One region of the Alteribacillus sp. HJP-4 genome, then DNA from elsewhere that is predicted to be linked to it. Evidence: a T-box and tRNA genes for the amino acid it is inferred to sense, from the RefSeq annotation. Region 1 holds a T-box; the other holds one or more tRNA genes.
What was found. A T-box is a leader RNA that pairs with one kind of tRNA and senses whether it is charged. The one in region 1 lies ahead of leuS (leucine--tRNA ligase), so its partner is inferred to be a tRNA-Leu.

Region 1 (15,098 bases):
TCCGTATCATTACTCGTAAAGGAGCGGGTGATTGTCGGTATTAACGTCACAGACATAGCTGTTGCCACTGCCACCGGTATTAAAATCAGCTTGTGCGCTGAGCCGGCAAACGAGCCGTAAGCAATCTCCGCCTCCTGCTGTGTATATCCGGTCTGAATTAAGGCATTATTAAAGGTAAACAAATCGACCATTTGAAAAATGGGGATTGCCAGCCCGACAAAAGAAAGCGGCAGTGCATAAGAAATCAATTCTTTATACATCGAGGAAAGCGGCAGCTTATGATCAACAGTACTCTGATCAAGCTGCTTTTGTATAAACTGTTTTCTTTTTTTCCAATAGTAAAGTAGTACGGCAATCGCACCAAGTCCCCCGATAAACGCTCCGAACGTGGCGAACCCTATCGCCGTCCCGAGTTCTCCGTCCCATATGTACAAGATTGCAAACGTGAGAGATAAAATAAACGCAATCCGCACAATCTGTTCGATCACCTGCGAGACAGCAGTTGGCCCCATCGATTGAAAGCCTTGGAAATATCCGCGTGTGACTGACATGGCCGGTATTAATAATAGGGCCACGCTGACCATGCGGATCGTAAAAATAATGTCATTCATCGAGTTTCCATTGAGATCACTCGGATCACGAATAATCCATCCTGCAATCACCGGGGCAAAGCTGAACAGTATCAAAAATGCCAAAAAGCCGGAAATTGTCATGATGATCAGGCCGGAGCGGAAAAGACGGTGACCAGTCCTGTAATCTCCCAGCGCGTTATATTTCGATACAAATTTAGAAACAGCCATCGGTACGCCGAGTGTGGCCAGGCTCAACAAAATCGTATACGGCTGATAGCCGTATTGATAGAGAGCCAGACCCTGCTGCCCGACCATAGCCACAAACGGGAAAACATAAATCATTCCGAGAAATTTAGATAAAAACGTGGCCAATGATAAGATCATTGTCCCCCGTAAAAATTTAGAGTCAGCCATACCTTCATCTCCAGTTGCTGTCAAAATCCATCCTAGGGAATTTTACCATACTGAGCACAGATAATCTCCCTTTCCATAAAGAAGGCATGCTACAGTTTTGTGAAATTTCATGCATCACTTGCACCTTTCAAGTACATTGTACGGGTGCGCGGCCCGTCAAATTCGCAAAAATAAACGCCCTGCCAGGTGCCAAGCACCAGATCATTATTCTCTACAATCAATGTCTGCTGAGTACCGACTGTACTTGCTTTTAAATGCGAAGCAGAGTTTCCTTCTGCATGACGGTATTTTTCATGGCTCCACGGGTATACTTCATCGAGGCGCATCAGCATATCATGCTTGACATCGGGATCGGCATTTTCATTTACGGTGATTCCGGCTGTCGTATGTGGGGAATAAACAACCACAACTCCATGTTCCAGTCCTTCCTCCTGAAGGAATGTACGAATCTGATCGGTTACATCAATCATTTCATCGCGCTGGTTTGTTTTTATATTCAATTTCCTAAGCATTCTTATCTCCTCCATGTTTGATATACTTAATAGCTGTCGAACACTTTCCCTGTTTTCTTTTGAAGAAAACACAGCAGGAAGACAGGTTATATAGGAAAGGAACAGATAAAAATGAATTATGATGTCATTATCATAGGCGGCGGCCCGGCCGGTCTAATGGCGGCAATTGCTGCCTCAGAGCACGGCGCCCGCACGCTTATTGTAGATAAAGGGAAAAAACTGGGACGAAAACTTGCGATTTCCGGGGGCGGGCGCTGTAATGTCACCAACCGCATGGACCAAAAACAATTAATTGAGCATATCCCTGGGAACGGAAGATTTATGTACAGCCCCTTTTCCATATTCAACAATGAGGACATTATTTCCTTTTTTGAAGGACTTGGCATCGATCTAAAGGAAGAGGACATGGGACGTATGTTTCCAGTTAACGATAAAGCTATCACTGTGGTGAAAACACTGCTCGACAAGATGAAAGAACTCGGTGTAGAAACCAGGCTGGAGACGAAGGTGTCTTCACTGGATTTCAATGAAGGGCAAGTAGCCGGGATTACATTAGAGAATGGAGAAAAACTCGAAGCAGCTGCGGTGATTATTGCGACCGGAGGAAAATCAGTGCCTCACACTGGGAGCACCGGCGACGGGTATCCGTGGGCCAAATCGGCAGGCCATACAATAACAGAGCTTTACCCTACCGAAGTCCCCATTACCTCCAAAGAAGTTTTTATTCAGCAAAAAAAGCTGCAGGGTTTGTCGCTGCAGCACGTTTCCCTTTCTGTGTTCAATCCAAAAGGCAGGCATATCAAAACACATACAGGAGATATGATTTTTACTCATTTTGGCATCTCTGGACCGATTGCCCTGCGTTGCAGTCAGTACGTCGTGAAGGCTTTAAAAAAATTTAAAACAAAACAATTACCGATGGCCATTAATTTATTCCCCGACAAAAATCAGGAAAGCTTATTCCAAGAGCTCATCCAGCTAAAAAAGCAAACCGGTGCAAAAGCTGCCAAAAATGCACTCAAAGGGCAGGCACCGGAACGGCTGCTTCACTTTTACATGGATAAAGCCGGCATCCCTCTCAATAAAAGTATGAATGAGCTTTCTAATGACACGCTGAGGCAGCTTGCTGAGCTTCTTACTGATTTTCGGTTTGAGGTAAATGGAACGCTTTCGATAGAAGAAGCATTCGTAACAGGCGGTGGGGTATCAATCAAAGAAATTCATCCTAAGCGTATGGAATCGAAGCAGACCAAAGGATTATTTTTCTGTGGAGAAATATTAGATATTCATGGATATACCGGTGGATTTAATATTACCTGCGCCTTTTCAACCGGCTACACCGCCGGCAGGGCGGCGGCTCAGCCGGAGGACTAAGATTATGCACAGGTTGTGGATAAGGCCAACGTTTTTCTGTGGATAATTACCCCTTTTACATTAGGGATTATTAGATATCAACACAGTCCCTGTTAATAAGTACCCCTCTTACCCACAGAGTTATCCACATTATTTAACTTTTTTTGGTGTGAATGCCTCCCGGCAGAAAGAACACTGCCTGCAGCGTCTTGAGACTCGTGCTGTTCCTCGACGCACAGGACGTGGCCGGTTTTAATCGACCATTCTGTGCACATAAAAATGGAGTCAGGATTGAATTCATCCTCACTCCATTTTCTTATTGTAAAGAACTTTTGATGCAGCCCCATTTTCATTAATTTGCGACAATATTTACCAGCTTACCTGGCACTGCAATGACTTTCCGGATGGTCTTGCCTTCCATCTCTTCTTTAATTTTTTCGTTTTCCCTGGCGATTTCCTCCATGGCTTCCTTGGAAGCGTCTTTTGGAACGACCGCTTTGGAACGGACTTTGCCATTCACCTGAATAACAATTTCTACTTCATCCTCGACGAGCACGGATTCATCATGCACTGGCCACGCTTCATAAGCGATGGTACCGGTATGACCAAGAATTTCCCACAGCTCTTCCGTAACATGCGGTGCAACAGGTGAGAGCATTTTCACAAAGCCTTCTATAAACTCTTTCGGCAGGTGCTGCTGCCGATAAGCTTCATTGACAAATACCATCAACTGACTGATTCCTGTATTAAAACGAAGGTTTGTAAATTCAGTTGATACCTTCTTAACGGTCTGGTGATACGTCCGTTTCAGCTCAGCACTGCTCTCAGCACTTCCAATATAAGACTGCTGTTTATGCTCACTGTCTACAATCAATCTCCACACCCTGTCGAGGAAACGCCGCGCCCCGTCAAGCCCATTTTCAGACCATGCAATAGAGGCATCAAGCGGCCCCATAAACATTTCATATAAGCGCAGCGTATCAGCACCGTGTGATTGTACAATATCATCCGGGTTAACCACGTTTCCTTTTGATTTACTCATTTTTTCATTGTTCTCACCAAGAATCATTCCCTGGTTATACAATCTTTTGAAAGGTTCTTTTGTCGGCACAATTCCAATATCATACAATACTTTATGCCAAAAGCGGGCGTAAAGCAGATGCAGAACGGCATGCTCTGCCCCGCCGATATAAATATCTACAGGCAGCCAGCGCTTCACTTTTTCCGGATCTGCGAGCGATTCTTTGTTGTCCGGATCAATGTAGCGGATATAATACCAGCAGCTTCCTGCCCACTGCGGCATTGTGTTTGTTTCGCGGCGGCCCTTCATTCCTGTTTTCGGATCGGTAATCTCAAGCCAGGCCGTATTATTGGCAAGCGGGGACTCCCCGGTTCCGGAAGGTTTAAACTCTTCCATTTCCGGCAGCATCAGCGGCAGTTCTTCCTCTGGTACCGGGCTCATTGTGCCATCTTCCCAGTGAATGACGGGGATTGGTTCGCCCCAATAACGCTGGCGGCTGAACAGCCAATCGCGCAGCCGGTAAGTTATCTGCTTTGTGCCCTTCCCGCTATCATCAAGATATTCAATCATTTTATTAATGGCATCAGCAGTGTGCAGCCCATTCAAAAAGTCAGAATTCACATGCGGACCGTCACCGGTGAAAGCTTCTTTATTAATGTTTCCGCCTTCGACCACTTCAACAATTGGCAGATCAAATTTTCCAGCAAATTCGAAATCTCTTTCGTCGTGTGCAGGCACCGCCATGATTGCGCCGCTTCCATAGCTGACAAGCACGTAGTCAGCAATCCAGATTGGCAGCTTCATGCCATTTACAGGATTGATCGCATATGCACCGGTAAAAACTCCCGTCTTTTCCTTCGAAAGCTCCGTACGCTCCAAATCACTTTTCGTAGAAACCTCTTTCTTATATGCTTCAACCGCTTGTTTCTGATCCTCTGTAACTATATCATTGACCAGCTCATGCTCGGGAGCAAATACACAGTATGTCGCACCAAACAGCGTATCCGGGCGGGTAGTAAATACGGTAAAGGTCTTCTCTGAATCCTCTATTCCAAAATGAACATCTGCCCCTTCAGAGCGTCCGATCCAATTTCGCTGCATATCCTTAATGCTTTCCGGCCAGTCGAGCTCCTCCAAATCCTCCAGCAGCCGATCTGCATACTCAGTGATTCTTAGCATCCACTGCTTCATCGGGCGCCGTTCGACCGGGTGGCCGCCGCGTTCACTGACTCCGTCAATTACTTCTTCGTTGGCAAGCACCGTCCCAAGAGCCGGGCACCAATTAACCGGTACTTCATCGATATAAGCAAGATCCTTCTTAAATAGCTGCAGAAAGATCCATTGTGTCCACTTATAATAATCAGGATCGGTCGTATTAATTTCCCGGTCCCAGTCATATGAGAAGCCGAGCGATTTGATTTGGTTTTTGAATGTTTCAATGTTTGCCTGTGTAAATTCGCGGGGATGCTTTCCGGTGTCGAGCGCAAACTGCTCCGCAGGAAGCCCGAAGGCATCCCACCCCATTGGATGAAGCACGTTGTAGCCCTGCATGCGTTTCATCCTTGATAAAATATCAGTCGCTGTATAGCCCTCCGGATGCCCGACATGCAGGCCTGAGCCGGATGGATAAGGAAACATGTCGAGAGCATAAAAGTCCTCTCCATCCGATGTATCATCTGTTTTAAACGTTTTATTTTCTTCCCAGTACTTCTGCCATTTTTTCTCTATATCCTTATGTGAAAATGCCATAAGCATGCAGCCTCCTTGTGATTGATCTTATATTATGGAGCAGGTGGTTTTTTCCATGAAAAAACTCCCATCCCCGGTATTGCCTAAAGGGACGAGAGTTTGTTATGTAAACGATTCCCGCGGTACCACCCTGATTGGCGTACAATAAGCACACCCGCTCCTGCATCCGTAACGTGGACAAAACGGCAGAAAATACTATTCTGTTCATTTCTGCAACTGTAAGGGGAGTTCACGAATGTCTTCGGCTGACTTGCACCACCGTCTGCTCTCTGTGACCCGACGTATCCGTTACTGGTCCTTCTCATTGTTGATCGCTTTACTATTCGGTTTTCGCACTTCCTATATTAATACTTGATATTTTATGGATTTCTGCGCCCAATGTCAAGGTTCCACGGGTCAAAGCAACCTTTTTCACCAATAGTTTCATTGGATGCGGAAGTTGGGGTTTTGAGCTGTAACATGCTAAAATACGAGAGAAATAGATGTTTTCAATTGAAGGAGAGATTTACATGTCTCAGACCAGCAGCGCATCTTCGCCAGTTATGTGGGGAGAAAAACGCTACCATACATGGAATTACCACCTTAGAGAAACCTTTGGTGAAAAGATATTTAAGATACCGCTCGATGCAGGCTTTGACTGTCCGAACCGGGACGGAAACGTTGCATCCGGCGGCTGTACCTTTTGTTCAGAACGGGGCTCCGGTGATTTTGCCGGGGACAGAAAAGATGATCTCGTTACTCAATTTCATACGATAAAAAACCGAATGCATCAAAAATGGAAAAAAGGAAAGTATATCGGATATTTTCAGGCATTCAGCAATACCTATGCACCTGTTGAGGAGCTGCGGGAGCTGTTTGAGGTTATACTTCAGCAGGAAGATGTCGTCGGACTCGCCATCGCGACACGCCCTGACTGCCTCCCGGAGGAGGTTGTTGACTATTTAGCTGAACTGAATCAGCGCACGTACCTGTGGGTCGAGCTCGGCCTGCAGACCGTCCATGAACGCACGGCCATGATTATTAACCGCGCTCATGATTATCAATGCTACGTCGATGGTGTTAATAAGCTCCGCAGACATGGAATCCGAGTTTGTTCGCATGTCATTAACGGGCTTCCACTTGAAACTAATGACATGATGAAGGAAACGGTTGAGGAAGTAGCAAAGCTCGATGTTCAGGGGATAAAAATTCATCTGCTGCATTTATTAAAACGTACTCCAATGGTCAAGCAATACGAAAAAGGAATGGTCGATCTAATGAATAAGGACGATTATGTACGGCTTGTCGCTGACCAGCTCGAGATTCTGCCCCCTGAAATGATTATTCACCGTCTCACCGGTGATGCCCCGTCTGAGCTGATGGTCGGGCCGATGTGGAGCATGAACAAATGGGAAGTCCTAAACGCAATTGATGATGAATTAAAACGCAGAAACAGCTGGCAGGGTAAATATTACGAGACGAAGGCTGCGGCGGCTAAATGATTCTGCCGGGTATTTTACCTTTCGCCCGCCAGCTTCTTGCGTCAGCACTGCAGCCTGGAGATACAGCAGTTGATGGAACCGCCGGCAACGGCCATGACACGCTGTTTCTTGCAGAACTCGCAGGGAACTCCGGCCGCGTGTATGCATTTGATATCCAGGCAGAAGCAATCGAAAATACGCGAAGACTCCTTCAGGCAAAAGACCAGTTGTCGCAGGTCTCCCTTTTTCAAATAGGGCACGAGCAGGCGGCATCCGTTATACCACCGGAAGAATTCTCAAATGTGAAAGCGGCGGTGTTCAACCTCGGTTACTTGCCGGGCAGTGATAAATCTATTACTACGCACTCAGAGTCCACCCTGGCAGCTGTAAAAATACTGCTAGACCGTATGCCAGCCGGGGGCTTGATTGTGCTCGTGATTTATCATGGCCATGTCGAAGGCAGACAGGAAAAACAAGCCGTGGAAGCATATGCAGAATCACTCGACCAGAAAAAGGTGCAGGTGCTCCGTTATGGTTTTATTAACCAGGTAAATCGCCCACCTTTTATTATCGCTCTCGAAAAAAAATAAATCGCTCCACTCAGAACATAGGAACGTTTTTTAAGATTAATACGCAATCTCTGTGGGTAAAATATAAACGACATTATGTTACATAATTAATGCATTGAACCCAAGAATATTAAATGAGGTGGAGCGAATGAACCGAGGAATCGTTACAGCATTATCAGGTATCAGTATTGCCCAGGGATTGAAAGTCCTTACTCATAAGCGCTTGACAGGGAATTGGGACTGGCGGCCGCTCCTTCAAACCGGGGGCATGCCGAGCTCTCACTCTGCAGGGGTTTCCTCGCTGGCTGCCTACGTGGCTGCGAACAAAGGGACGACTTCGATAGAAACTGCTCTTGCCGTGGTGTTTGGTGCCATAGTCATGTATGATGCTCAGGGGATCCGCCGCCATACCGGTGAAATTGCCAAACTCGTGAATGATCTTGATGATAACATTGAAATCATTTCCGGTGATTACCCCGATATCAGCTATGTCAGGCAGGACAAAGAGCTGAAGGAGCTCCTCGGCCATCAGCCTGCAGAGGTTGCCGGCGGCGCCCTGCTTGGAGCACTCCTTGGCTTTGCAAGCGCCAGAATTGAGGACCGGAAAGAAGCGAGAGCATAACAGGCTTTCGCTTTTTTTTATGACTGCCCACTTGACTTTTTTTCAACAATTACAGAAGCTATATATATAGATACATAACTAACAGAGGAGAGAAAAGAATATGTCAGTAATTGAATCCATATTGGAACATAACCAGCAATTTGTAAAAAACAAAGAATATGAAAAGTTCGAAACTACCAAATTCCCTGATAAAAAACTTGTCATATTAACCTGCATGGACACACGCTTGATCGAGCTGCTCCCTCATGCAATGAACCTTTCGAACGGCGACGCAAAAGTGATTAAAAATGCCGGCGCGGTAATATCGCATCCGTTTGGCAGTGTCATGCGGAGCATACTTGTAGCTCTGTATGAACTGCAGGCAGAGGAAGTGGCTGTTGTCGGCCATTATGGATGCGGAATGACCGGCATGCACTCCGGGCCAATTCTTGAAAAAGCCAAGCAGCAGGGCGTGACGGAAGAGCAGATTCAAGCGCTCGAATACACTGGAGTGTCGATTGATTCGTGGCTAAAGGGCTTTGACAATGTCGAGGATAACGTACGAAACAGCGTTGATATCATCAGGCGCCACCCGCTGCTTCCGAAAAATACCCCGGTGCACGGCCTGGTAATATCCCCGGAAACCGGTGAATTGACAGTAATTGATAAAGAGTAATTAGTATATTTAAGTAAATCGCAATCTCCCTGAAAGACGCTTTTTGGTCTGTGAGGCGTACGATGTGCCAGCGTATCCATCCCCGGGAGATCGACCTAAGGTGACGGTCAATAAACTGCGCAGGGCTGCCCGCAGCCCCGCATCGTTGCCCGGGAAGATACCACAGTCCGGAGGAGTTCTACAGCTGAACATCGAAGCTGTTAATAACTATAGCGTCGTTTCATTAATAACTTTAGCTGCTCCTATTAGAGGTGAATTATTTAACTCTCTTTATCATCTGCCTCATAGCTCCTAAATGATACGTAGAATGGGCTAACGCTGCTAAAAGATTATCAGTCGCAGCAGAATTAAGATTTCGGTCTTCACTAATGTGTTCAATCATTTTCATGTACTCCCGCTGAAGTCCTTTTTTTATTTGATCCCATTCATCTTTTGCCACCGTTCCAACTTCCCAACTTTCATCCCAATTGAGATCAGGTGTCTTTCCCTCCAATAGTTGGTTGTTTGCCCACAAATAGTAACGTGTATGATCCGTATGAGCGGCAATTGTCACCCCTTCTACAGGGACGGAAGCTTCCTCGGCGCTTAACGGATCAATAGTACCAAATAATCCACTACCTGGCTTTGATTCAGTGAACCAACTCCAATTTCCCTGGTTTCCTTCAAAAGTTTCACTTAGTAATTTTTTGATTCCTTCATTCTTCATATCATCACCCTTCCTTATATTTGTTTTATTCACCAGTCTGGCCATAGTCATGGCATCTCTTCCTGCTTCCAGATACCAAACCGCACTATTTAGCTTCACGCCTGTAAATCCAGGAATTCAAATAGAAAAAAGCAGTCGGAATTCCGCCAAATCGGATAAAGTGCTTTGCAGTTTTTTTCATTTCCGGATCTGTCTGCACCTTTTCATCCGCAAGGTAAATCGCAATTACACCGCTGATAATAGCGCGGTGAAACTTTGCATCCGGCAGCGTCTTCACACGCTCCTCCGCTTCTTTCTTTATATGGTTAATCCGATTAATCATATCCTGCTCACTTGGAAAGCAGGCACAGAAATTGAGCTCGTCGTCGGCAATGTCCTCTTCCTGATCAATAAAATAATCAAGAAGTATATGAAGACCCTGCACATAGGGAAAATAGCTGTTTTTAATCGCCAGCGCCTGCATGTTGGCAAGGTGGCTGCGAGAAGCGTAAGCAGCCAAAGTATAAATGCCGAGTGTGGAGCCTGTCGCAGCTGAAAATTCATACCAGCGCAAATCTCCTTCATACTGGTCGCTGGTCTCTTCATACCATTCTTTTAATCGTGGTTCTCTTTCAATCTTCACCACATGCTTATGAATCTGAAGGCCGCTGTAATATTGAGCGAGCTCCTTCATCTCCAGCTGTGCTGCATCAAACCCTGGAAAAGTACGAAGCAGACTCTGGCACTCCGTAACAAGTTCTTTCAAATAACCTCCGTCGTCCGGGCTGCCCCTGAACCTGTAGTAATTTTCCGGCTCAGCACCTGGCGTGAGTGCTTGAGTAAGGGCGGTGTGAAGTGCTTCAAAATCATCCGGGTCACTGGCACCGAATTTATCACAAAGACCGTCCAGATAATCACAAATTATCTGATACGCGACAATAAAACGGAGCAGACTGCTGCGTATTTCCTTTCTGGTGAGGAGCGCATAAACGCCGCCTCCTTCACAGTGAAAGGCCTTGGATTCTATTTCTTCAAGCGCCTGCTCCCGCAGCTCCTGATCCGGTATCAACTCCGCTTTTTTCTTCCATTCGCCGAGGATATCATGAACTTCCGGCACAATATCCCGGTGTATGTAATACATCATTAACCATGGCTTCGTTGCAACTTTCAATCGAGATCCTCCTATACAAAATGTATCAGATTAAATACGCTGGTTTATAAAATTCATCATAAACCTGAAAACCATTTCTCTTTCCGGTTCGTTAAATAATTCATGATAAAGTCCCTTCCATTCTTTCATGGATCTGTCGGATGTTTCAAGGCGGTTAAACCAGCGATGGGCTGCATACTGATCAACAATAAGGTCGCGGCCTGCCTGCAATACGAGCAGTGGTACATTGGGGAATCTGTCTGCTTCATGGAGGCTGATTTTCATCGCCTTCAGCATTTCCTGATACCACCGCGCCGTTACCGTCGATAAATTCAGTTCATCTTCCTGATAAGCGAGCCTTGCTTCCGGACTGCGTGTGATTTTTTCCGCCTTAATGCCCGTTTTTCCGCTGAATCCGGGCGAGAGACGGTGCATTATTTTTGTAGTGAATTCAGCTGTTCTGCCCGGGTACTCATACAATCCAAAACATGGAGAAGAGAGCACGACGCCCCGCACCGGCATATGCTTTTCCATTAAAGAACGAACTGTAATTAATCCTCCCATGCTGTGACCGAATAAATATACCGGCAGCTCATAGGAAGCGGCCTCTTTATACCAGGCATAAACCATGTCTATGTATTGGTCAAATGAATCAATATGTCCGCGCTTTCCACGTGTCCGTCCATGGCCCGGCAGGTCTCCGGCGACTACATGAAAACGCTGCTTTACCATTTGTTTAATAATCCATTCATAACGGCCATGATGCTCTGCTGCCCCATGTACGATTACCATCGTTCCTCTTGCTCTGTCCGACATCCAATTTTTCATCATTCGATCTCTTCCCTGCCTTTCTCTTTCGCTGCTGCCAAAAGGCGATTATCCTATTCATTTTACTACTTTTTTTGCTAAACTTACATCAAACAGAAAAAAATATTGTGAATTCTGGAGGGCTCTCATGATTTATCCATATAAAGGAAAAAAACCAGACATTGCCGAATCTGCATTTATCGCTGACTATGTAACCATTTCAGGAGATGTCACCATTGGGGAGGAATCGAGTGTGTGGTTTAATACATCCATCCGCGGGGACGTCGCCCCAACAATGATTGGAAGCCGTGTTAATATTCAGGACAACTCAGTTCTTCATCAAAGCCCAAAAAATCCACTTATCATAGAGGACGATGTAACCGTTGGGCATATGGTAATTTTACACAGCGCCATTATACGCAAAAATGCTCTGATCGGCATGGGAGCAACCATTCTTGACGGAGCAGAAATCGGTGAAGGGGCATTTATCGGTGCGGGAAGCCTTGTGCCAGGCGGAAAAGTCATTCCACCCCATACGCTGGCTTTCGGCCGCCCTGCTAAAGTGGTCAGACAGCTCAATGAAGAAGACCTAGCAGAAATGAAAAGAATCCGCGAAGAATATGTGGAAAAAGGTCAGTATTACAAAAGCATGCAGAAATAGAGCTCATGCGGCAGAAAATACGGTTTATCGCCGTATTTTTTTATTGAAACTAAAATCTGTCCAAAAAATAGTGAACTTATGTTAAATATTAGTACACAACATTTCTCCATTATTCGATCCGTAAAAAAAATAAGCCTGTCCGGCTTATAAATTGTTTACCTTTATTAATGTTTATGTGGCAGATCCAGTGTCGTAAATCCTCCGCTGACTTCTTGTCCAGCTTGAAAACTACCGGCTCCGAAAACAACGGCAAGACTCAGAAATAACGCGGTAAAGATTAATTTTGATTTTTTCACTCTGGGTCACCTCCCATATGATAGACCCAGTATATAAGAGGAGGAAAAAGCTTGCGTTCGGCATATTTCCCCATTTTTTTCAAGGATTCTGTTATTTTCTGCTTCCTACTTTTCTAATCTTCGTATAAAATAATTATAAGCATACTATAAGGAGGGCGGATGGAAATGGATTTTTCGAGAGTTGGAAAGAAAATACATGAGCTTCGCCGGTATCACCGCATGACCCAGTCAGATCTTGCCCGTGATATTTGTACGCAGGCCCAGGTCAGTAAAATTGAAAATGGAACTATTATCCCGTATTCAAATACGTTATTTCAAATTGCAGAACGTCTTGGCGCCGACATGTATTATTTCTTTGAGGAAGCTCGTACTGACAGAGCTGATTATGTAGAAGAGGTGTTTGAAAGACTAAGAGACCTTCGTTTTCAGCAAAAGTATGAAGAGATAAGAGAAATTCTGATTCATGAAAAGAAAAATCCATTGTTCCAGCCCGGCTATTACAAGCAGTATATGCTCTGGCACGAAAGTATTTGTGTGTTTCATCTGGACCGTGAACTCAAACGTGCGCTCCAATTAATCCAAGAAGCGCTTGAAGCGGACGAAAGTACGGTATTTACAGAGCGCAAAGGCGAAATGATGAATACAAAGGCCATCTTTTATGATTTAACAAATAATTATCATCAGGCCTCTATCATATGTGAAGAAGCATTATCGCGCCTGCGCAAATTAAAACGCATAAAAAATCCCTCTATTGAACTTCGCTTAATTTACACATTAACGAAAGCACTCACGAATCAAAAGAAATATCAGAGCTCTGCCTTCTGGTGTGAAAAAGGAATCAAGCGCTGCATTGAAACAAACAGTATGTATGTGTTTGGGGAACTTCTCTACCAAAAAGGCAGAAATTTAATTTTTCTCGACAAGCATAAAGAAGGAATAAAAAGCTGGAAAAAAGCACTGGCTATTTTTGAAGTTACCAATCAAAAGCCTCTAGCTAACATCGTAAATAAAGAAATGGAACAACTCCGCGATTCCGGCAAATTTCAGGATGAAATTTATGAATAGGATATAATCAGGCTCGTGTGCTGGATGCGGACAGGAGATCCGTTATTCTTTCAAAATTTGCTTTCCTTCCTTGCGAAGCCATACATGCCTGAGCTTTTCTTAAACTATGATTTTACTCTCTTAAAGTATAAAAAAGGATGGCGGAGCTCCGCCATCCTTTTTCTACTATATTATTTCTGCTCTGATGCCAGCTGTTTTAAAAGTTCCGCTTTGTCTGTAGCTTCCCACGGCAGTTCAATATCTGTCCTGCCAAAATGGCCGTAAGCCGCCGTCTGTTTATAAATTGGACGGCGCAGATCAAGCATTTTTATAATGCCGGCCGGTCGGAGATCAAAATTCTCCCGAACCAGGTCGACGAGCTGGTCCTCTGGAAGCTTGCCGGTACCAAAAGTGGCGATGGAAATAGAAACAGGACTCGCCACCCCGATCGCATAGGCTACCTGAACCTCGCATTTGTCTGCCAGGCCTGCTGCTACAATATTTTTTGCAACGTAGCGGGCAGCATACGACGCAGAACGGTCTACTTTAGTAGCGTCCTTGCCGGAAAAAGCACCACCGCCGTGACGCGCATAGCCGCCATAGGTATCAACAATAATTTTCCTGCCCGTCAGTCCTGCATCCCCCTGCGGACCGCCGATGACAAACCGGCCGGTAGGGTTAATGAAGTACTTCGTCTCCGAATCCAGGAGATGCTCGGGAACAACCGGATCAATGACATGTTCTTTAAGGTCAAGATCGATTTGTTCCAATGTCGCATCGGCATGGTGCTGAGCCGAGATAACAATTGTATCGATACGGATAGGATTTCCATCACTATCATACTCCACTGTCACCTGGGTCTTTCCATCCGGGCGCAGGTAAGGGACGATTTCCTTTTTACGGACCTCGGTCAACCTTCTTGCAAGCTTATGGGATAGAGAGATCGGCAGCGGCATTAATTCCTCTGTTTCGTTATCCGCATAACCAAACATTAACCCCTGATCCCCTGCGCCGATTTCATCTATTTCCGCCTCGCTCATATGCCCTTCTCTTGCTTCGAGAGCACGGTCGACCCCCTGGGCAATATCGGCAGATTGTTCATCAATCGATGTAAGTACGGAGCATGTTTCAAAATCAAAGCCGTATTTCGCCCGCGTATACCCGATATCCTTTAATGTATCACGGACAATCTTGGGGATATCTGCATACGTAGAAGTGGTAATCTCCCCTGTTACAAGTACGAGTCCCGTGTTCACCGTGGTTTCGCAGGCCACACGGGCATTCGGATCTTCCTTTAAAATTTCATCAAGGATCGCATCGGAAATTTGGTCACATATTTTATCCGGATGTCCTTCAGTTACTGATTCTGATGTAAATAATCTGCGTCCAATTGATTGCACGTTTTGCAGCCTCCTTTTGCCGAATTATAGTACGGCACTCATTCCCTGAGTCAATTTCTTTGAAGACGAGAAGGAGATTTATGCGGAAACATAAAAAACCCCCGATTCCTATGGCGAGGAAAAGGAGG
Region 2 (15,098 bases), on a different contig from region 1:
GGTTCATTAAAAACAACCTCGTCTGCCTGATCAATATTTGTCAGCAGAAAATAAATGGCGCCTATTAATAACAAAGCACCCAGTATATTTCTCATAAAAAAGAAACCCCCATCTGAAATCAGAATATACTTCAGATTCCGACAGGGGTCAATAAATTTGAATGCTATCTATTCTATTAAAATTTTCTTTAAGTCAATAAAGTAAAATAAACACTGTTTTCGTTTAAAATATCCTGAATTTTAAACCCGGGAATTGGAAAAGTAGGAAAGCCAACGTAACCCGGGCTTATTTCGTACTGATCAAAATAAATAACCACCGTTTTATCAGCAAGATAAAACGACTGATTTCTTGAAATTCCAGGGAATCCATTAAGCAGTGGAATATTTCTTGCTTCAATCTGTTCTAAAATCAATTCATTTAAACGTTCAACATAATGACTGTTTGGCATAAATAAATCACTAAGTTTTGTAATTTCTCCTGTAGTAGCATTAAAGGTCAGCGAATTAAGACCATTTACAGGATGAGCCAGCCCGGGCATATTGGCGAAACTACTGAATGTAAAACTGAGTATGCCGAGTTGATTATTTTTCATTTCGTAGCTTCCGCGATATTCAGTTACCCCAGGCTCGTAATATCCCATTTCCTTCACTTTAGAGAACAATCCGAAGATTTTTTCTTGTATGGAATTGTTTATTAAAAGCTGCCAATCAGGCTGTGGAAGAAACACATACGGATATAAAATAAAAAGATTAGGATCGGTAAATGCACGTGTTTGAACAACAACAGGTGCAGCATGATCATTCATAGCTTTCCTCCCAAAACAGTAGTCTTGTATTACTTTATTCAAGAGAAGCCTAAGAAATGAATGTGTTCCATGGTACAATGAAAAAACAATATAACAAGAAGGTGGGATAGGATGCTGTCTGCAGCAATGTTAAGCCGCTGGCATGTTCATGCTGATGATTACGCAAAGGAAGCGTTGGAGCACCCGGAGATAAATATTGTTAAAATTTGGGATGAAAAACCTGAACGGGGACAAGCCTGGGCTGAAGAGCTCGGTGTAGAGTTTGAAGCCGACCTGGTCACCGTTTTAAAAAATCCGGAGATTGATGCTGTAATAGTGGATACACCGACCAATCTGCATAAGGAAGTAATTCTTGAAGCAGCAGAGCATGGAAAGCACATATTTTCTGAAAAAGTACTAACTTTGACCAGTGCTGATTGTGAAGAGATTTTCGAGAAAGTGAAAGAAAAAAAGGTTCAGCTTATGTTGTCACTTCCCCGCTTAAGCGATCCGTATTACGTATACGCTGAACAGGTAATGGAAGAGGGGCTTATTGGAAAGCTTACAACCATTCGCTGCCGCCTGGCACACAATGGCGCACTGCCGACAAGTAATAATCCTGACGGCTGGCTTCCATCACATTTCTTTGATAAGTCGGCCTGCGGCGGTGGAGCATTAATCGACCTCGGAGCCCACCCGATTTACCTGTCTAACAGGCTTGGAGGCAGCGTGAAAAATGTTTCCGCAAGACTGCAAACTTTTCTTGATTCAGAGGTGGATGACAACTCAATTGTGACCATCGAATACGAAAATGGAGCACTCGGCATTCTTGAGGCAGGCTTCGTATCCGAAGGCAGCTTTATACTGGAGCTTCACGGAACAGAAGGTATATATATAGTGGAGAATGGAAATGTCCGTTTAAAATCCTGCCGCCGTACGAATAATCAATGGGAAGATATTATGGACCTTCCACCTTCCGGCCGTTCACCTATGGAGCAATGGTGTGAAGCAATTCTTCACGGCACGAACCCTCATATAACCAAGGAGGACATGCTTCTATTAACCAGACTGAATGAAGCCGCAAGCCTAGCAGATCAAGAGAAAAGAATCGTTTCTCTGTAATCAATTAGAAAAGTGGGTCTGTATCAAATGGTTATAAACAGTTGACGTTCTCCCAAAAAATAATGGGGCTGTATCATAACTGATACTCGCCCCTTTTGCATGGGAAAAAAAGCAGTGGACAAGTCCTTCGCTTTCCGTGGGGCTTGTCTTCAACTAATTCTGCCTCAGCGAAGCTTCGGCAGAATGGATTTTCAGACTTCGCTGATCCCAACGTCCCCGCCTTCCATTCTTCAATCGAAAAATAAACACCATAAGGGCGATTATGTATTTTTCGTAATGAAATTAATGAATGTCAAAGATGGCCGTATGAAAAAGCTTGGACAAATAAAAATAGCATCTTGAGAGTCGAATATTAATTTCTTTGAATGAGAAAGCAGTGCTCTTGCGTAGTCAAAATGCGTAGACTCCTGCGGGAACAGCACGAGTCTCAAGACTCCCAGGCAGTGTTCTTTCTGCCGTGAAGGCTTGAGCCGTGCCCGCGGAAAGCGAAGCGTTTTGACGGAGCATATATTGAAAACTCATAGGAAACAAACAATCCTAGTAGAATCGTCTAAACATTGCAATGAATAATTTTCTTTTGTCACAGCCTCTTTTTGATAAACTATAGAAGGGAACCTGGCGCCATATGGTAAACTAATAGAAAAATAAAATCGGAGGAATTGTCATGAACATAGCGACAATTGGTACGAATTGGATTACAGAGAAATTTATAGAAGCAGCCGCTGCAGTTCATGATTGCAATATTACAGCAGTTTATTCAAGGAACCTCGATCGAGCCGAGGAGCTGGCTGGAAAATACAGCATCGTAAAAGCGTATGATGATTTTCAGGAGATGCTTGTTAACCCGGAGATTGATGCAGTTTATATAGCGAGCCCGAATCGTTTCCATGCCGTACAGGCAAAAGCTGCAATGGACCAGGGCAAGCACGTTATGTGTGAAAAGCCTCTCTGTTCTAATGAAATTGAAGCGGAACGTTTGATTGAGGTATCTATTCAAAACGAGGTCGTATTAATGGAAGCAATTAAAACTTTATATCTTCCATCGTTTCAAACAATGAAGGAATGGCTGCCTAAGGTTGGAAAAGTACGTCGCGTCGTATCGCATTATTGTCAATATTCAAGCCGCTATGATGCATTTTTAGAAGGTAATGTCCTGAATGCTTTTGATCCGTATTACTCAAACGGGGCAACGATGGATCTTGGGGTATATTGTCTGTATCCTCTCATCCACTGTTTCGGAGAGCCGCAGTCACTGGATGCAGCTGGAACAATGCTGAGCAGCGGAGTGGATGGCCAGGCTGGTGCGTTATTGAAATATGAAGATTTTGAAGCGATTATTTATTATTCAAAAATAGCGCATTCAGAGACGCCAAGTGAGATACAAGGTGAAAAAGGAACACTGTATATAGATAAAATAAATTCTCCTCAAAAACTCACCTTCCATCCTGTGAAAGGAAATAACTCTGAAACAACCTTCATAGAGCTGGAAAAGCCGGAAATGAGCTATGAGATTGAAGCATTTATACGTCTTACAAATGAATCAGGGCCTGCAGATAAGACATTGACAGAGTCACGGCTTGTATTAAGGCAGACAGATCGGATTCGTGCAGATCTTGGATTGAAATTTGATGCAGATCGAGCACCTACTATTTAAAATTGGAGGGAGAAGATGGAACCCTTATTTCTTGAACCAATTTTCAAAGAAAAGATATGGGGCGGAGAGCGTCTGCGCCAGTATGGCTATGACATTCCAACAAATAAGACAGGAGAAGCGTGGTGTATTTCTGCACATCCGAACGGAAGCAGCAAAATTTCATCAGGTACATATGAGGGATGGACTCTGCGGGAACTATGGAATACCGAACCGGCTTTATTTGGAGAAAAAACTGTCAGGGAATTTCCGCTGTTGGTGAAGCTGCTTGATGCCAATGATATTTTATCGGTACAGGTCCATCCCAATGATGAACAAGCACAGAAGCTTGAGCCAAACGAAGCTTATGGAAAAACTGAATGCTGGTATATCGCCCATGCCGAGCCTGGAGCGGAGCTGATTCTGGGACATCATGCTTCCAGCAGAGAAGAGTTCAAAGATAAAGTAAAGAAGGAAAAATGGGAGACCCTTTTTAAAAGGGTGCCAGTAAAGTCAGGTGACTTTTATTTTGTACCAAGTGGTACTATACATGCCATAGGTAAAGGAATTGTAATTCTTGAAATTCAACAGAGCTCAGACACTACGTACCGCGTTTATGATTTTGACCGAACTGACAATGAAGGTCACAAAAGAGAGCTTCATTTAAAAAAAGCAGTTGAAGTGACGACAGTTCCTGCCAGGGATGCCACTCCAAACAAGAAAATCCTCTCAGAAAGCAGTGGAACAATTCTGACTGAGCTGCTTTCTGACAATTATTTCTCGGTTTATAAATGTGACTTAGGCGGTTCTTTTGCGCTTCCGTTAAAAACCGGCCTTAATTTATTCAGCGTCCTTACAGGATCAGGTCAATTTATATTAAATGATAAAAAATATCTTTTTGAAAAAGGAGATCACTTTATACTGCCTGCAGGCTCGAAGGATAAAGAATTGGAGCTTAGAGGGAAAGCGAGTCTCATGATTGCGAATGAAGGGAGTCATTGAAGGTGGGGTATGCGGTTGGAATTGATATTGGCGGCACGAAAATTGCTATTGGATTGGTAAATAAAAGAGGAGAACTCAAGGATAACAGGACTATCCCCATGGAAAGAGACACTGCTCCGGCAGAAATGGTGTCAAAAATTGCTGATGTCGTCCGTGGACTGGTGGAGGGCTCGACAGGCTGGCACGAAGTAATCGGAATTGGAGTGGGGGCGCCTGGACCATTGAATTTAAAAGAAAACACAGTGCATGAGCCTCCAAATTTACCGGGCTGGCGGAGAGTTCCTATAGTTTCCTTATTAGAAGAAGAATTTTCACTTCCTGTATATTTGCAAAATGATGCAACTGCTGCTGCATTGGCAGAAAAATGGCTTGGTGCTGCTCAAAATAGTAATGATTTTATTTATCTTACGATAAGTACTGGTATTGGAGCAGGCATGATGTCTGGTGGTAAGTTGATTTCGGGAACAGGAGGAAATGCTGGAGAGGTAGGACATATTGTAGTTGATCCTTCTTACGGAAAATGTACTTGCGGCCAATATGGCTGTCTGGAATGGATTGCATCCGGCACTGGGATCGCACGACATGCTTCCGCCCGGTTCGGCAGAGATATGACCTCCTCCGAAGTTATGGAACTGTACAGAGATCGAGATCCAGCTGCAGTCGAATTTATAGAGGAAATATTTTCTAAAATCGGTACTGGTTGTGTTTCTTTAATCAATATGTATGACCCCGAAATAATTGTAGTCGGCGGTGGGGTCTCGAACGCAGGAGAGCCATTGTTTCATGCCCTGCAATCGTATGTGTCCACTTATGCACTGAATAGCGTTTCGAGAAATATACAAATTGTACCGACTTCGCTCGGCTCAAATAACGGTCTTCTTGGAGCAGCAGCGCTGGTGTATTATGAGACTGATAAAAATTTAGTGTGTAAATATGGCCGCCGGTGAGGCGGCCTCAATTATGGGTATAAGACTGGACGTATTCGGCACGCCCTGCGCCAAGTCCAACAAATAACATACCTGCAGAAACAGCAATAAAAATAAACAGAGCCGGTGTCCACGTGCCATATATATCAAATAACAACCCCATTAATAATGGTCCTGCTGCAGCAAACAGGTAACCGAAGGATTGGGCCATTCCAGAAAGCCTTGAAGCATCTAAAGGATTGGCTGCCCTTAGACTTAGAAGTGTAAGGGAGAGACTGATGGCAGATCCCTGTCCAAAACCGAGTAAAACAACAAAAAAACAGAGCCATAAGAATTGGCTGCTTACCTGCACACCAATAAGCCCAGTCATATAAACAGTACAAAGAACGGCAATAATGCCTCGTTGATTTTGAAAACGATCCGCCAGCACTGGAGTTAAAAAGGATAAAGGCACACCGACGATCTGCATAATAGAGAGCATCCAGCCTGACAGCCCCACAGAAAGGTTTTTCGTTTGAAGTATTTCGGGGAGCCATGCGACTAAACAATAAAATAAAAAAGACTGCATCCCCATGAATAACGTAACTTTCCAGGCAAGCGGGGAACGCCACAGCGGGCTTTTTGAGACAGTTCCTGCGCTTTGCTGCCCTGCCCCTTCATGCGACAGCCGAAGCTGAGGCAGCCAGATGATTAGTGCTATTCCGGCAGGGATACCCCAAATGGCAAGTGCGTTTTCCCAATCAAGACCTAATTCAGTAAGCGGATAGCTTATACCAGAGCCAGTGCTCGCAAACACTCCCATAGAGAGTGTATAAACTCCTGTCATTAGTCCAACCTTACGAGGAAACTCTTGCTTGACGATACCAGGAAGCAGTACATTGCAGATAGCAATTCCAATACCGGCAAGCGCAGTCCCTGTAAATAAGGCAGCGAGAAAATCGGCAGAGCGTATGAATGTACCTGTTCCGAGTGTTACAATTCCGATAAATACGGCAGGGTATATTCCAATATACTGACTTAGTTTAGGAGAGAGTATGGAAAATACGGCAAATCCAAGCAAAGGCAGTGTGGTAAGAAGTCCTGCAGCACTATTAGAGATTCCAGTATCCTCACGAATTATACTAATTATCGGCCCTACAGAAGTAATGGCAGGCCGAAGATTACATGCAATAACAATGATACCGACAATAAGAATAATTCTTTGGCTGCGTATAGATTTTAAAGAAGTAGTAGATATCATTCTGGGATCCTCCAAATATGTAGTACACTTGTTTCATTATAAATAAATTTTTTAGATATGCGAAGGAAATAGTTTTCAACCTTAATCTGAAGGTGATCGTATGGAAATTTTAGAGCGTTCTTTTTATGAACAAGAAACAATCGAGCTTGCAAAGATGCTGTTAGGTAAAAAGCTTGTTAAACAGACAGCAGAAGGAACGGCTTCTGGTTGGATTGTAGAAACAGAAGCTTATATGGGACCGGAAGACAGAGCTGCCCACAGCTATGGAAACAGAAGGACCAATCGCACGGAAATTATGTTTGAAAGCCCAGGACATGTTTATACTTACGAAATGCACACACATTGTCTTGTGAATGTTGTCTGCGCTCCCCAAGATACACCACACGCCATATTGATCAGGGCCGTGGAGCCGGCAGAGGGAATCGAATTGATGTTTAAAAGAAGGGGAATTAAAAAAAAGAAGGAATTAACAAACGGCCCTGGGAAACTGACGAAAGCGCTCGGCATAACAAAAGCAGATTACGGAAGCACCTTCTGGAAATCTCCCTTGTATTTAGCTGAGGGACCAGCCCCTTCTCAAATTGTAAGCGGACCGAGAATCGGGATCGATAATTCAGGTGACGCTAAGAATTATCCGTGGCGGTTCTGGGAAGAAAACAATCAATATGTATCTCGATAGAGAGGCGGTAAAAGATGTTCGAAAAAAATTGTGCCTCGAGTATCTGAAACTGACGGTGCTGGACATATCAACAATACCGTCATACCGGTGTGGTTCGAAGCTGGTCGTGATGAAATATTTCAAATGTTTACCCCTGATTTACAATTTTCTGACTGGAAATGTGTGATCCTCAGCATGAATGTACAATATAAGCATCAAATTTATTATGGCATTCCCGTTACAGTACGTACCTGGATTCAACGAATTGGTACAAGCAGTTTTGATATTTATGAAGTAATTCTTCAGAACGATATACTCTGTGCAGAAGGAATATCGACGTATGTTAATTTCAATTTTATTCATCAAAAAACTGAACCTATTCCTGACGCTATAAAACGTCAGCTCATTCAGCACGTAAAGGATTAAACGCATAGGTCTACTTAACGTGGCTCATATTAAGGATATACAGCCATTTAGAAGGAGGCGCTATCGCTATCATGAATGATCCATCCAAGAAATTACCCCGGGAATCTGCTTCATATTGGAGAGAAACAAACAAATTTAACAGATTCCCATCGCTTAAAGAAGAAATAAAGTCGGAAATAGCCATTGTCGGCGGCGGTATTACAGGATTAATGACTGCTTATCGACTCGCATTACATGGCGCGAAACCTGTTGTCCTCGAAGCATCCTCACTTACAAATGGAACAACAGGCCATACGACTGCAAAGATAACAGCTCAGCACGGACAAATTTATGATGAATTAATTGGTACTTTTGGTGAAGGAAGGGCCCGTCAATATTATGAATCCAACATAAAAGCCAAGGAATATGTGGAAAAAATTGTTAATGAAAATAGAATCGACTGTGATTTTCAACTTCAAGATGCGTGGCTGTATACGGAAACAATAAAAGGCAAGCAGCAGCTGTTAAAAGAAAAACAGGCTTACGATAAGCTTGGCATCAAAAGTGAACTAAAGCATGAGTGTCCACTTCCTTTCCCGGTGGAAGCTGCACTAAAAATGCCGGATCAAGCTCAATTTCACCCTATTAAATTCCTCACTTGGATTGTTCAAAAGCTCGAAGCAGCAGGAGTGAGAATTTTTGAAAACACTCCTGTTCTTCATCTTGAAAAAGGAGATCCAGTGAAAATTATAACGAAGGGACCCGGGAGTGTCCTGGCTGAAAAGGTTATAGTTACCTCTCACTTCCCGTTTGATGATTTAAAAGGCTTTTACTTTTCCAGACTACACCCGGAGAGATCTTACGCAATAGCTGTGAGAACTGAAGCACCGCTGCCTGATGGAATGTTTTTATCTGTCGGACAGCCGAGCAGGTCATTTCGCTGGACGAGTTCTAATGGAGAAAAACTGGCACTGATCGGCGGAGAAAATCATAAAACAGGCAAGGGTCCGAATACGATGGATCACTTTGAGGCACTAAAAGGATTTGCAGGCAAACATTTCGGCATTCAGTCGATAGAAAGTCGCTGGTCTGCACAGGATCTGACAACTCTAGATAAAGTGCCTTATGTTGGCAGAATGACTGCCGGAGATAACCATATTTTCGTAGCAACCGGGTTCAATAAATGGGGAATGACAAACAGTGTTAATGCTGCAATGCTGCTGAGTGATATCGTTTCAGCTAAATACAATCGATATGAAGAGCTTTATGATCCGGGCCGCAATGCTTCCTTAAAATCAAGCGGAACCTTTGTTAAAGAAAATACCGATGTTGCGGTGCAATTTGTGAAAACTCATGCAGAACGGGGAAATAAGTCAGTCGAGGATGTGGAACCCGGGGAAGGGGCTGTGGTAAACCTGGATGGAAGAAGAGCAGGCGCCTATCGTACGCACGAGGGAGATCTTCAGTTAATCGATACCACCTGTACCCATATGGGCTGTGAAGTAGAATGGAACGAAGCAGAAACAAGCTGGGACTGCCCGTGCCACGGATCTCGATTCACCACAAAGGGGGAGGTTCTTGAGGGACCTGCGAACCTCCCATTAAAAGCAATAGATCAAACTGCAATAATTGAAAAGTTTTGAGAATATGGAAATAAGATGGCAGGGAATCTTTTCTGCCGTCTTATTTCGTTATGGAGAGCAATTATATTGACATACACTTCGATCAACTGTATTCTTTGAAAGAAATCCCTACTAAAACGATAGATTAAGAGGTGAATTATAAATGGCTACAAATGTTCAGCCGGTAACTCAGCAGACTGAGGTGAAACAAAGCAGTAAACAGCTCAATTCCCCCCAGACCAGGCTGTTGATCGGCGGCATCGCTGCTGGTACTGCTCTCACCATTTTCCTTGCGGCAACGCAGGCAATCGTTCAGCCCCTTCTGATGGTGATTGGCACTCTGCTCGGATATACTTTATTTCACGCACGCTTTGGATTCACATCCGCCTTTCGTCGCTTAGCCTCCGTAGGTAACGGCACGGCTTTACGGGCTCATATGGTCATGCTGATCGTTGCTGTTACATTATTTGCTCCAATATTAGCCACAGGCTATACTTTTTTTGGAGGTGAAGCGGCAGGGTATGTATCTCCGGTCGGTATAAGTGTGCTCGTAGGAGCATTTATATTCGGCATTGGCATGCAGCTTGGCGGCGGGTGTGCGTCAGGCACTCTGTACGCTGTCGGAGGCGGCCGTTCAGTAATGTTTATCACATTATTTTTCTTTATAATCGGCGCTACCATCGGAGCAGCTCACTTGTACTTTTGGACGGAGGATTTACCGGCTGCGGAACCTATTTCCCTGGCCACTTCAACAGGACTGGGATATTCCGGAGCATGGCTTGTATCTGTTCTAATTTTTGGAATTATTATTTTGCTTACTTTATGGATTGAAAAAAAGAAAAATCCTCCCAAAATGGCTGCCGTACCGAGTGAAAAAGGATTAAAAAGAATAATCCGCGGCTCCTGGCCGTTAATTGCAGCAGCTATTATACTCGCTGTGCTGAATGCTCTAACATTAATGACACGCGGCACACCTTGGGGGGTAACCTCAGCTTTTACCCTATGGGGTTCTAAGACATTGGAAACTTTCGGAATGAATGTTTCAGAGTGGCAATATTGGCAGGAGAATGCAGCTCAGCTTCAATCATCTATCTTTGCAGATTCTACAACAGTATTAAATTTTGGTGTAATACTGGGTGCATTTTTAGCTTCCGCAGCAGCAGGACTATTCAACTTCTCAAAAATTACAAAAGGGAATGCAGCTGCTTCGATTATAGGGGGGCTATTGATGGGATATGGAGCACGCTTAGCTTTTGGATGCAACATTGGAGCATATTTTGGTGGCATTGCGTCATTTAGCCTGCACGGGTATGTCTGGGCGGTCATGGCACTCGCAGGGACGTTTCTTGCGTTGTTCCTGAGACCACTATTTGGACTATCCGTTCCAAAACCAAAAGACAGCTTTTGTTAATACAAGCACGTTGCAGCTGGTTCTTTCAGTGCAGCGTGCTTTTACTATTTGAAAAATAAAGCAATGGAATGTGAACCATCTCTCCTATTTCAAACTTTCGTCAAACAATACATCAATGCTGGAGAGTACATCACTTATGTTTCTTCCCTGAATTACTTTATCAGCAATTGAATCAAGTTCGGTTTCTGTATGGTTAATAATAACAAGGCGTGCCCCATTTTGTTTTGCGTCCTGCGGGAAATAGGAAGCGGGAGATACGGACAGACTGGAGCCCAGCACAATAAACAGGTCAGCGTTTGCAGTGTGCTGCTGCGAGAAGGAAATTGCTTCGTCAGGAAGCATTTCCCCAAATAAAACTACATCTGGTCTTAAAAAACCACCACAGCTGCTGCACGTTATTTCGTCACGTAAGTATTTTGTGTAATCATATCTTTCGGAGCAGGAATAACAGTGAAGAGCTGTCAGCGATCCATGTAATTCAGCAACACGTCTGCTTCCGGCGGCCTGATGAAGTCCATCTACATTTTGAGTAATTACTCCTTGGATTTTTTCGGCTTTTTCCCATTCTGCTAAATAATAATGACCCATATTAGGCTTAGTTTCAGCAATTACTTTCATTCGTTCCTTATAAAATGCTATAAATTCTTCACGGTTATTCGTGAGTGCGTTTACACTGGCGAGTTCGGCCGGATTTTTATTATTCCACAAACCGTCTGCTGAACGAAAATCCGGGAGGCCGCTTTCCGTTGACATGCCGGCACCTGTCATTAAAACAGTATAACGGGAGGCCTGAATCCACTCAGAAATTTCTCTCAAAACTATACACTCCTTAGCTGTAGTGGTATTGAAAAAATACGGTACTCTTAATGGACGACATTTATCTGTATAAAAAAGAGCTGACCTCTTCCGGTCAGCTCTATTACTTAGTTTATGTTTGGTGCGGTTGAGAGGACTCGAACCTCCAAGGGCACAATGCCCACACGGACCTGAACCGTGCGCGTCTGCCAGTTCCGCCACAACCGCGAGACAAATTATATTATATAGATATTATATATTAAATGCAATAGCTACTAATCAATTAATCTATATTTTTTATTATGAAAGTTAGTCTTTCTGAAGAGCAGCATGCAAAAAAAGCGTATACTTTCACAAGCAAGGCAGAACTGTAACACAAAGTTATCTATGCTAGTATGGTAAGATTACGGAAGCTGATAAGAAGGTAGTGCATTCATATGTTTAAGCTCAATAAACCAAAAAGAGATATTTCCTACGAGGCTTTCATGGTGCTTCTTGCGGTTCTGGCTGTGGGAACAATTTGGTATGATACAGGGGTTAACGACTTAATTATCTGGATCACCTGGGCGATTTTTGTCGTTGATTTTGTGTATCGTTTTTTTACCAGTCCAAGCAAATGGGCCTTTATTAAAAGTAATCCATTTCTTCTCATTGCGATTGTTCCCCTTGACGCTTTGTTTCAAATGGCCAGGCTGGCAAGAATATTGCATCTTTTGCGTTTAAAAACAATTACAAAATATTATACTATGCCATTTATAAGGTTTTTAAAGCGCCAAAGCTATTTCATAGTGGCAGCGATAACATTTCTAATGCTGTTTATTTCAGTTATTCCTTTATACTACTTAGAGCCAGAGATTCAGAGCTATATTGATGCATTCTTCAGCAGTATTATCTCTCTATTGTTTTTCGGGAGAACTGACTTTGAGCCGGCGACTACAGCTGGAAAGTCAATTCTTGTTACGTTAAGTATATTTGGGGTAGTTTTATACGGACTAATAATCAGCATCACCATTGATGTTTTTCTTAATCTAAGCTGGACAAAAAGGTTGAAAGCTGCCTGGAAAAGAAAGAGTCGTCAGCGTTCTAATTAAAGCCTGCGGATCATAAGATGGCAGAAAGTCGGATTTAAGGCAGGTTACAGCATGAAAGAATTCACACAACGAAAGTTTTATCGTCCGTACATCGGTCCGAATGATCCGTGCCCTCCGATTAAAGTGAAATCCTATGAGACTCCTCCTAATCTTTATATGGGCTTCCAACCTCCTGGACTGCCTCAATACACCCCGCAGGAAGCATTGTTCAGCGGGACCCTTTGGCCTGCACTTTTTTCTCCTTATAAAAAGCCTCATGAGTGGAGGGAAGAGGAATGAAGGATCAGCAGACACAGCTTCCAGAAGAGTTTTATCGATTGATGGAGGAATTACAGGCGATTGATTTCGTACTCGTAGAATTAACTCTGTATTTGGACACTCACCCCGACGACTATGAGGCGATCCAACAATTTAATGAAACTGCACAGTATCGGCAGCACCTTAAATTCAGTGTGGAGGAGTATTACGGACCGCTTTTACAGTATGGTCAATGCCTCAGCTACAGCAGCTATCCGTGGAACTGGAACAAAGCGCCGTGGCCATGGCAATTATAAAGGGGGGACGCTCATGTGGATATATGAAAAAAAACTGCAGTACCCTGTTAAGGTCAGCACCTGTAATCCAACGCTGGCCAGATACTTAGTCGAGCAGTATGGAGGGGCAGATGGAGAGCTGTCTGCAGCTTTACGATATTTGAATCAGCGCTATTCTATTCCCGATAAAGTAGTCGGCCTTTTAACAGACATTGGCACAGAGGAATTCGCTCATTTAGAAATGATTGCCACCATGATCTACAAACTAACCAAGGATGCAACCCCGGAGCAAATGAAAGCCGCAGGACTGGGAGATCATTATGTCATCCATGATAATGCGCTTTATTATGAAAATTCTTCTGGTGTGCCTTGGACGGCCTCTTATATCCAGGCTAAAGGCGATCCTATTGCAGATTTATATGAAGATATTGCAGCGGAGGAAAAAGCTAGAGCAACGTATCAATGGATTATTGATCTTTCCGATGACCCGGATTTAAATGATGGCCTAAAATTTTTGCGACAGAGAGAAGTGGTGCATTCTCAGCGCTTCCGGGAAGCAGTAGAGATATTAAAAGAAGAAAGAGACCGCAAGAAAATTTTTTAGCTTAATGGAGGCAGGGAAGATGGATCCCGCCTCCATTATTAGTCACTGCTTCTGTTGTACCTCTGCCAGTATTACTCCTGAGCTTCAAAATTTGTCAGCCGGAGCAGCTGATCGTCATTTTCAGAGGGACTCCCGCGCCCATCGCGGTTATTCGTGATGACATACATTTCATCACCGCTGATCATTACGTCCCTGAGTCTGCCTTCACCTGACAGAACCACCTCCATATCCTCTTCCTCTAAGTTGAATCTCATAAGCTGAGTCCCCCGCAGTCCCGTCACATAATATTGATTCTGCTCATCAAATATACTTCCTGACGGTGCCCAGGTCTGCTCACCAGAGTGAATCAGCGGGGGAGTCATTTCATTTTTATTATCGTCGCCGGTGTTTTCAGGCCATCCATAATTATTTCCCGGCTCGATGAAATTTATTTCATCATAGGCTGAAGAGCCGTGCTCAGAGCTGTACAAATCATCTTTCTGATTCCAGGCAAGACCTTGCGGGTTTCGGTGTCCATATGAATAAATATAAGAATCTTCATAGGGGTTATCTTCGGGAATACTTCCGTCAAGATTTAGCCTCAGAATACTGCCGGCCAGGCTTTCTCGATTTTGGGCGGCATCTGGATCATCAGCATCCCCGGCAGTCGCAAAAAGCTTTCCGTCCGGCCCAATCTTTAAGCGGCCGCCATTGTGAATCTGGGCACCAGGAATGTCCTCCAGCAGCACAGCCGTTTCCGACCATGTATCTTCGTTCCGTCTCACCTCAATAATACGATTGGCAAGGCTATCTCTCCCATTATACGTGTGGTAGAGGTAGGCACGTTGATTGTGAGTAAATTCTGGGTCAAGTACAAACCCAAGCAGGCCCCCCTCTCCCCGACTCACAATTTCTTCTGATGTTTCCACTTATTCCCGGGAAACACTGCCATTATTTTGAACACGCGCAATATTTCCTTCGCGTTCTGTGATGAAAAATTCGTCCTCATGTTTTTCCACTGCCCATGGGATGATCAGTTCCTCTGCCACAGTTTCAATATTGGATGAAGTGCCTGAAGAACTGTTTTCATCCCCATCATTTTCAGTTGCACCAGGATTTTCTTGAGTCGAATTATCATCATTTGATTTCTCATAGCACGAAGAGAGGATTAGAACTGGGATAATCGAAGCGGATACAAATAAATATCGCATCTTTTACTCCTTTCCAGTAATTCTCTTCTATTCCCGTCATTTAGGATCAGTTAACATGCAGGCGAAATCCATTCTTTTCGATTTC

Region 2: it encodes a tRNA-Leu, which carries the amino acid that the T-box ahead of leuS (leucine--tRNA ligase) is inferred to sense. The anticodon was not compared.

Annotation. Positions count from the first base shown of each region.
Region 1 is NZ_JBHIKY010000027.1:26,222-41,319, forward strand. Features, by position in the region: gene ACE4RR_RS18250 (putative polysaccharide biosynthesis protein) at 1-986, opposite strand, end outside; gene ACE4RR_RS18255 (secondary thiamine-phosphate synthase enzyme YjbQ) at 1,094-1,498, opposite strand; gene ACE4RR_RS18260 (BaiN/RdsA family NAD(P)/FAD-dependent oxidoreductase) at 1,610-2,872, shown strand; gene leuS (leucine--tRNA ligase) at 3,204-5,621, opposite strand; T-box leader at 5,706-5,935, opposite strand; gene mnmL (tRNA modification radical SAM protein MnmL/YtqA) at 6,131-7,102, shown strand; gene mnmM (tRNA 5-(aminomethyl)-2-thiouridylate-methyltransferase MnmM) at 7,099-7,671, shown strand; gene ACE4RR_RS18280 (divergent PAP2 family protein) at 7,790-8,272, shown strand; gene ACE4RR_RS18285 (beta-class carbonic anhydrase) at 8,373-8,927, shown strand; gene ACE4RR_RS18290 (hypothetical protein) at 9,184-9,732, opposite strand; gene ACE4RR_RS18295 (tetraprenyl-beta-curcumene synthase family protein) at 9,719-10,783, opposite strand; gene ACE4RR_RS18300 (alpha/beta hydrolase) at 10,814-11,593, opposite strand; gene ACE4RR_RS18305 (gamma carbonic anhydrase) at 11,718-12,230, shown strand; gene ACE4RR_RS18310 (hypothetical protein) at 12,395-12,526, opposite strand; gene ACE4RR_RS18315 (helix-turn-helix domain-containing protein) at 12,692-13,591, shown strand; gene metK (methionine adenosyltransferase) at 13,762-14,961, opposite strand.
Region 2 is NZ_JBHIKY010000028.1:31,690-46,787, reverse strand. Features, by position in the region: gene ACE4RR_RS18660 (M15 family metallopeptidase) at 1-95, opposite strand, end outside; gene ACE4RR_RS18655 (RsiV family protein) at 188-805, opposite strand; gene ACE4RR_RS18650 (Gfo/Idh/MocA family protein) at 917-1,906, shown strand; gene ACE4RR_RS18645 (hypothetical protein) at 2,021-2,248, shown strand; gene ACE4RR_RS18640 (Gfo/Idh/MocA family protein) at 2,571-3,560, shown strand; gene manA (mannose-6-phosphate isomerase, class I) at 3,576-4,538, shown strand; gene ACE4RR_RS18630 (ROK family protein) at 4,541-5,485, shown strand; gene ACE4RR_RS18625 (CynX/NimT family MFS transporter) at 5,493-6,704, opposite strand; gene ACE4RR_RS18620 (DNA-3-methyladenine glycosylase) at 6,805-7,383, shown strand; gene ACE4RR_RS18615 (acyl-CoA thioesterase) at 7,411-7,788, shown strand; gene ACE4RR_RS18610 (FAD-dependent oxidoreductase) at 7,860-9,410, shown strand; gene ACE4RR_RS18605 (YeeE/YedE family protein) at 9,553-10,800, shown strand; gene ACE4RR_RS18600 (NAD-dependent protein deacylase) at 10,885-11,616, opposite strand; tRNA gene ACE4RR_RS18595 (tRNA-Leu) at 11,736-11,823, opposite strand; gene ACE4RR_RS18590 (hypothetical protein) at 12,033-12,686, shown strand; gene ACE4RR_RS18585 (spore coat associated protein CotJA) at 12,738-12,965, shown strand; gene ACE4RR_RS18580 (spore coat protein CotJB) at 12,962-13,240, shown strand; gene ACE4RR_RS18575 (manganese catalase family protein) at 13,254-13,823, shown strand; gene ACE4RR_RS18570 (PQQ-dependent sugar dehydrogenase) at 13,895-14,731, opposite strand; gene ACE4RR_RS18565 (hypothetical protein) at 14,732-15,013, opposite strand; gene ACE4RR_RS18560 (SDR family oxidoreductase) at 15,060-15,098, opposite strand, start outside.